2 regions of the Pseudomonas knackmussii B13 genome follow, and region 1 is predicted to be linked to the other one. Evidence: riboswitches for the same ligand, from Rfam matches in the RefSeq annotation. Region 1 holds a riboswitch; the other holds the start of a gene.
What was found. Region 1 has a riboswitch for manganese ahead of PKB_RS24635 (sodium:calcium antiporter). Riboswitches for the same ligand answer to the same signal wherever they lie in the genome.
Positions count from the first base shown of each region.

Region 1 (3,176 bases):
CCAGGAAGGGCACCACCTGGGTCAGGCCGACCGCGTCTTCCTCGCTGTTGGAGAAGCCGGTGACGTGGCGCCCCTCGACCAGCGGCTTGCCGTCGCCGTTCTTCACGTGGCGCAGCACGCCCGGTGCGTGGCAGACCGCGGCCACTGGCTTGCCGGCGTTGGCGAAGGCTTCGATCAGGGCGATGGAGTGCCGGTCCTCGGCCAGGTCCCAGAGCGGGCCGTGGCCGCCGGGGTAGAAGATGGCGTCGTAGTCGTCCTCGCTGACCTCGGCCAGCACGCGCGTGCTGGCCAGTTCGGCCTGGGCCGCGGCGTCCTGGCGGAAGCGCTCGGTGGCCGGAGTCTGGGCGTCGGGTTCGTCACTCTTGGGGTCGAGCGGCGGGTGCCCGCCCTTGGGCGACGCCAGGGTCAGTTCGGCGCCTGCGTCCTTGAACACGTAGTAGGGCGCGGCGAATTCCTCCAGCCAGAATCCGGTCTTCTTGCCGGTGTCGCCCAACTGATCGTGGGAAGTGAGCACTACCAGGATCTTCATGGCCTCTCCTTACTTGCAGCGTATGACGGCAGCCAGCGCCGTGGCGCTGGCTGGAACCCGTCAGTTTAGGCGCTGCGGACGGCCTTGCACGGCGCGCCGGTCAGTGCGACAGGGTGATCGCCAGGTAGGTGACGTAGAGCGCGCCGTTGCCCAGCAGGACCCACGCGGCGATGCCGTCCCGATGCGCATTGATGCGCAGCCAGACCGCGGCGAGCAGGGTGATCAGCACGCCGGTCAGTACTTCGATGCGCGGCTGCCAGGGTGTCAGCAGGATGCCGATGGCCGGCAGCAGGGTGCCCTGGAAGACCATGGCGCCGGTGATGTTGCCGAAGGCCAGGGTGTCCTTGCCGCGACGTACCCAGAGGATGCTGTTGACCTTTTCCGGCAGCTCGGTGGCGATCGGGATGATCAGCAACGAGATCAGCAGGGCGGATACTCCGAGCAGGTTCGACAGGCCTTCCACGCCGTGGATGAAGCCTTTGGCGCCGGCCACCAGCATGGCCAGGCCAAGTACCAGCTGCAGGGCGATGGTGAAGGCGTTGGTCGGCAGGCCGATGCGCGACAGCAGCATGGGGCCGTCGGCCTCGGTGCCATGGCCATCGTCCACGAGATCACGCGAAGCTCGGATGGTCAGCGTGATGTAGCCGATATAGGTGAGCACCAGCAGCACGCTCAGGCCGATGCGGTAGGTGTGCAGCTGCGAGGGTACGAACATTGCCAGCGTCGCCAGGGTGAACGCCAGGAGGAAGAAGTTCAGGTCGCGCAGCAGGCCGCTGCGCTCTGGTTTCAGGCGCCCGCGCAGGCCGCGCTTGCCGATGACGAAGCAGGCCATCAGGCAGGCGGAGAGGGTGGACAGCATCAGCGGTGCGCCGAGGATGGCGCCGACGCCGACTTCCTCGTTCACCGTCACGTTGCTGGTGCCGGCGAGCAGGGCCAGCAGCGGGACAAGGGTTTCCGGCAGGGCGGTGCCGATGGCGGCGAACAGCGAGCCGGTGACGCCTTCGGAGATGCCGAGGCGTTCGCCGAAGTGTTCCAGGGCGTTGGTGAAGACTTCTGCAGCAACCAGGATCAGCAAAAGCATGCCGAGCAGTTCGAGGACGAAAGTCAGCATGCGGCGCGCTCCTCGTGGCGAGAAGGCGAAGCGGGGTGCGAAAGGTGCATCACGGTGGAACTCCCGGCCGGTGTGATACCCATGACCATGCGCCTCCCCGGCCGTTGCGGAGGTTGCATGGTCAAAGGTCTTGCCAGGCGCTGCGCTGATCACACCATGGCCTGCGGGCCAAGGATGTTGGCGTGATCCCCGCCGGACGGACCGGGCGGGCGGCTACTCCCCAATGACGCCGGGCATTCTAGCGGAATGCCCGGCGCGCTCAAGGGTTTGTTTCACCATGTGTCGATGAGCGGGCGCTTCTTGCCCTCGCGTTTTGCCGGCTTCGGCGCCGAGGCCAGGCCGCGCAGCAGCCAGCGGCGCGTCTCGGCCGGGTCGATGACGTCGTCGATTTCCAGGAAGCTCGCCATGTTCAGGCCTTTGCCGTTGCGGTAGGCGGCCGCGACCATCCTGTCGAACAGCTTCTGCCGCTCCTGCGGGTCTTCCACGGCGGCCAGTTCCTTGGCGTAGCCCAGGCGTACCGCACCTTCCAGGCCCATGGCGCCGAACTCGCCGCTGGGCCAGGCGATGGTGAACAGCGAAGCGTGGAAGCTGCCGGCAGCCATGGCCATGGCGCCCAGGCCGTAGCCCTTGCGCAGGACCACGGTGAAGAAGGGCACGCTCAGGCTCGCGGCGGTGACGAACATGCGCGAGACGTGCCGCACCGTGCCCTGCTTCTCCGCCTCCGGGCCGACCATGAAGCCGGGGGTGTCGCACAGCGAAAGCAGCGGCAAGTCGAAGGCGTCGCACAGCTGCATGAAGCGCGCGGCCTTGTCGCCGGCCACGGCGTCAATGGCGCCGCCCAGGTGCGCGGGGTTGTTGGCGATCAGGCCGAAGGGCTTGCCCTCGATGCGCACAAGCGCGGTGATCATGCCGGGTGCGAACTGGCGGCGCAGTTCCAGCACCGAGCCTTCGTCGGCGAGGGTGGCGATGACCTGGCGGATGTCGTAGGCGCGCAGGCGGTTCTCCGGCACGGCGTGGCGCAGCAGGCGCTGGTCGGCGCACTGCCAGTCGCGCAGTTCGCCCTGGAAGTACGACAGGTACTGGCGGGCGATGCGGGTGGCTTCGGCCTCGTCTTCCACCAGCACGTCGATCACGCCGTTCGGGCCCTGCACGTGGCTTGGCCCGACCTCTTCGGCGGCATAGCGGCCCAGGCCGCCGCCTTCGATCATCGCCGGGCCCGCCATGCCGATGCTGCTGTCACGGGTGGCGATGATCACGTCGCAGCAGCCGAGCAAAGCGGCGTTGCCGGCGAAGCAGCGGCCGGACGCCACACCCACCAGCGGCACCAGCCCGGAGAGTTTCGCCATGCCCATGAAGGTGGCGCAGTCGAGCCCGGCGACGCCCAGGTAATCGCTGTCACCGGGGCGCCCGCCGCCGCCTTCGGCGAAGAGCACCAGCGGGATGCGCCACTGCTCCGCGAGTTGCAGCATGCGGTCGCTCTTCTTGTGGTTCATCACGCCCTGGGTGCCGGCGAACACCGTGTAGTCGTAGGCGATG
Region 1 covers NZ_HG322950.1:5,271,887-5,275,062, reverse strand. Annotated here, with positions in the region: gene PKB_RS24640 (type 1 glutamine amidotransferase domain-containing protein) at 1-529, opposite strand, end outside; gene PKB_RS24635 (sodium:calcium antiporter) at 630-1,640, opposite strand; yybP-ykoY riboswitch at 1,698-1,874, opposite strand; gene PKB_RS24630 (acetyl-CoA carboxylase family protein) at 1,913-3,176, opposite strand, start outside.

Region 2 (3,176 bases), 370 kb from region 1:
CATCGGCGAGCGCTACCTGCTGACTGGGCATAACGTCGAGATGGGCGAACTGACCGCGACCATCGCCCAGTTGCTGGGCAAGCCGGCACCGCTGCCGATGCCGCTGCATCGCGCCCGCGCGCTGGCGACCCTGGGCCGCTGGCGCTACCGGCTGACCGGAAAGCTGCCGCTGCTCGACGACACCGCCATCGAGGTCATGGCCGGCGGGCAGTTCCTCGACGGGCGCAAGGCCCGCGACGAGCTGGGCTTCCAGAGCAGCGTGCCGCTGGAAGATACGCTGCGCCGGGCGATCGCCTGGTTCCGCTCCAACGGCTACCTGTGAGGCTGGCTGGGTCCCCGCGTTCGCGGGGATGACCTGTGTAGGAGCGGCCCATGGCCGCGAATCGCGCGCATGGCGCGCTCCTACAGGGTTGGCTAGGGCAGCGTCTGCTCCGCCAATGGCCTTGGCTGCAGGCCCATCTGGCTGCGGAAGCTTTCCATGTCGATCAGCGTGCAGAGTTCCTGCAGCTGGCCCTGGCTGTTGAACAACCAGAAGGCCATGCCGGGGATGCTCACCACGCGGTCGCTGGCCGGATAGCCGAAGGCCGGGCGGCTGATGCTGCCGACCAGGGTGCTCCAGGTGAACACCTTGTTGCCTTCCTGGAGGCACTCCTCGATGACCACGTCCAGCTCGTCCATGGACGCGCGGATGCCTTCGATCAGGCGGCAGTAGCCGGCGCTGCCCAGGGGCTGGGCGGCGAAGCTGCTCTTGTAGAGGAAGTCGGGGCTGTGCATCTGGCTGGCCAGGGCCAGGCGGCCCTTGTTCCAGCTCAGGTCGATGTGATGGCGCGCCAGGCGCTTGAGGTCCTTGTCGGTCATGGCTGTTTCCTTCAGCAGGGGGCGACGGCCGACAGTCTAGGAGCTGGTGCGGCGGCCGGGCATTGGCCCGACCGCCGGTGGTTAGCGTAAGAAACCTCAGAACAACCCGGAGAGCTTCGCCGCGTGCCAGGCTGCAGCCAGGCCGAGCACGGCGAAGGCGCTGGCCGCCAGGCGGCGGATGAGCGCCAGCGGCAGGCGTTCGGCGGCGAAGTTGCCGGCCAGGACGACTGGCACGTTGGCCAGCAACATGCCGATGGTGGTGCCGGCCACGACCAGCCAGAAATGCGGGTACTGCGCGGCGAGCATCACGGTGGCGACCTGGGTCTTGTCGCCCATCTCGGCGAGGAAGAAGGCGATCAGGGTGGTGAGGAAGGGGCCGAATTTCTTCAGGCCGCCGCCTTCGTCGTCGTCCAGCTTGTCCGGAATCAGCGTCCAGGCCGCCACGGCGAGGAAGGACGCGGCCAGCAGCCAGCTCAGCGTGGCTTCGGAGAAGAAGGTCGAGACCCATTTGCCGACGGCGCCGGCGACGAAGTGGTTGGCCAGGGTGGCGGCGATGATGCCGGCGATGATCGGCCAGGGCTTGCGGAAGCGCGCGGCGAGGACGAGGGCGAGCAGTTGCGTCTTGTCGCCGATTTCGGCGAGGGCGACCACGAGGATCGGGACGAAGAGGGATTCCATCAGGCTTTTTCCTTGGGGGCGGGTCGACAGAGCACCATGACACGTGCCATCCGCCCGCCCCGGGCCGGATCGCTCGTGTCATAGGTCTTGTCAAACCCTCGGCCCGGGAGACGGGCCGAGGGTCGCACGCGCCATGGCCTGTGGGCCAAGTATGTTGACGCGCGCCGGGCGAGGGCCGCAGGCCGCTCGCGGGAGACTACTCCCCTAGGACGGCGCGCATTCTGCCCAACTCGGGCAGGGAGGGCAAGGCGCGCCGGTCAGTCGTCGTCGCCGGCGCGGACGTCCATTTCCTCGTAGCGCACGAAGCGGCTGCCGTGCTTGAGCCGGTAGCCCCACCAGATCGCCAGGAACAGCGGCAGGCTGATGTAGGTGGCGGCCAGGCCCGCCCAGTCGATGCGCTCGCCGATGAAGGCCTGGTAGTTCTGCCCGAGGGTGATCGCCAGGCACAGGCTGAAGGCGAACAGCGGGCCGAAGGGGAACCACTTGGCGCGGTAGGGCAAGTCCTCCAGGCGCCCGCCCTGTGCCAGGAAGCCCTTGCGGAAGCGGTAGTGCGAGGCGGCGATGCCCAGCCAGACGATGAAGCCGCACATGCCCGAGGTGTTCAGCAGCCAGGTGTAGACGGTCTTGTCGCCGATGAAGCTGGTGAGGAAGCACAGCGCGCCGACCAGGGTGGTGGCCAGCAGCGCCTGGCGCGGCACACCGCTCTTCGACAGTTGGGCAAACACGCGCGGGGCCTGGCCGTGCACGGCCATCATGTAGAGCATGCGGGTCGAGGCGTACATCCCGGAGTTGCCGGCGGAGAGGATCGCCGAAAGGATCACCGCGTTCATCACCCCGGCTGCGGCCGCGAGGCCGGCGCGCTGGAACAGCAGGGTGAACGGCGAGGTGCTGATGTCGCTGCTGTCGGTCTTCAGCAGGTTGGGATCGGTGTAGGGAATCAGCATGCCGATGACGAAGATCGCCAGGATGTAGAACATCAGGATTCGCCAGAACACCTGGCGGATCGCCTTGGGGATCGACTTGTGCGGGTGCTCCGACTCGCCGGCGGCGACCCCGATCAGTTCGGTGCCCTGGAACGAGAAGCCGGCGATCATCGCCACCCCGATCATCGCCTGCAGGCCACCAACGAAGGGCGCGTCGCCAGTGGTGAAGTTGCTGAATCCGGGCGCGTCGATGCCGTGCATGATGCCGACGATGCTGGCCAGGCCGATGCCGATGAAGATCACCACGGCGACCACCTTGATCAGCGCGAACCAGAACTCGGCCTCGCCGAAGCCCTTCACCGAGAAGACGTTGAGCAGGAACATGATGGCGAGGAAGCCGGCGCTCCAGTAGATGCCTGGAACGTCGGGGAACCAGAAGTTCATCACCAGCTGCGCCGCGACCAGTTCCGCGGCGATGGTCACCGCCCAGTTGTACCAGTAGTTCCAACCCATGGCGAAGCCGAAGCCGTCGTCGACGAAGCGGCTGCCGTAGGTCGAGAAGGACCCCGAATCGGGAATGTAGGCGGCCATCTCGCCGAGGCTGGTCATCAGGAAGAACACCATGACGCCGATCAGCGCATAGGCCAGCAGGGCGCCGCCCGGGCCGGCGGTGGCCACCGTGCTGCCGGAGGCGACAAACAGGCCGGTGCCGATGGA
Region 2 covers NZ_HG322950.1:4,906,388-4,909,563, reverse strand. Annotated here, with positions in the region: gene PKB_RS22965 (NAD-dependent epimerase/dehydratase family protein) at 1-322, shown strand, start outside; gene PKB_RS22960 (ketosteroid isomerase-related protein) at 415-858, opposite strand; gene PKB_RS22955 (TMEM165/GDT1 family protein) at 955-1,536, opposite strand; yybP-ykoY riboswitch at 1,629-1,760, opposite strand; gene PKB_RS22950 (amino acid permease) at 1,794-3,176, opposite strand, start outside.
Region 2: another riboswitch for manganese. It lies ahead of PKB_RS22955 (TMEM165/GDT1 family protein); the one in region 1 lies ahead of PKB_RS24635 (sodium:calcium antiporter).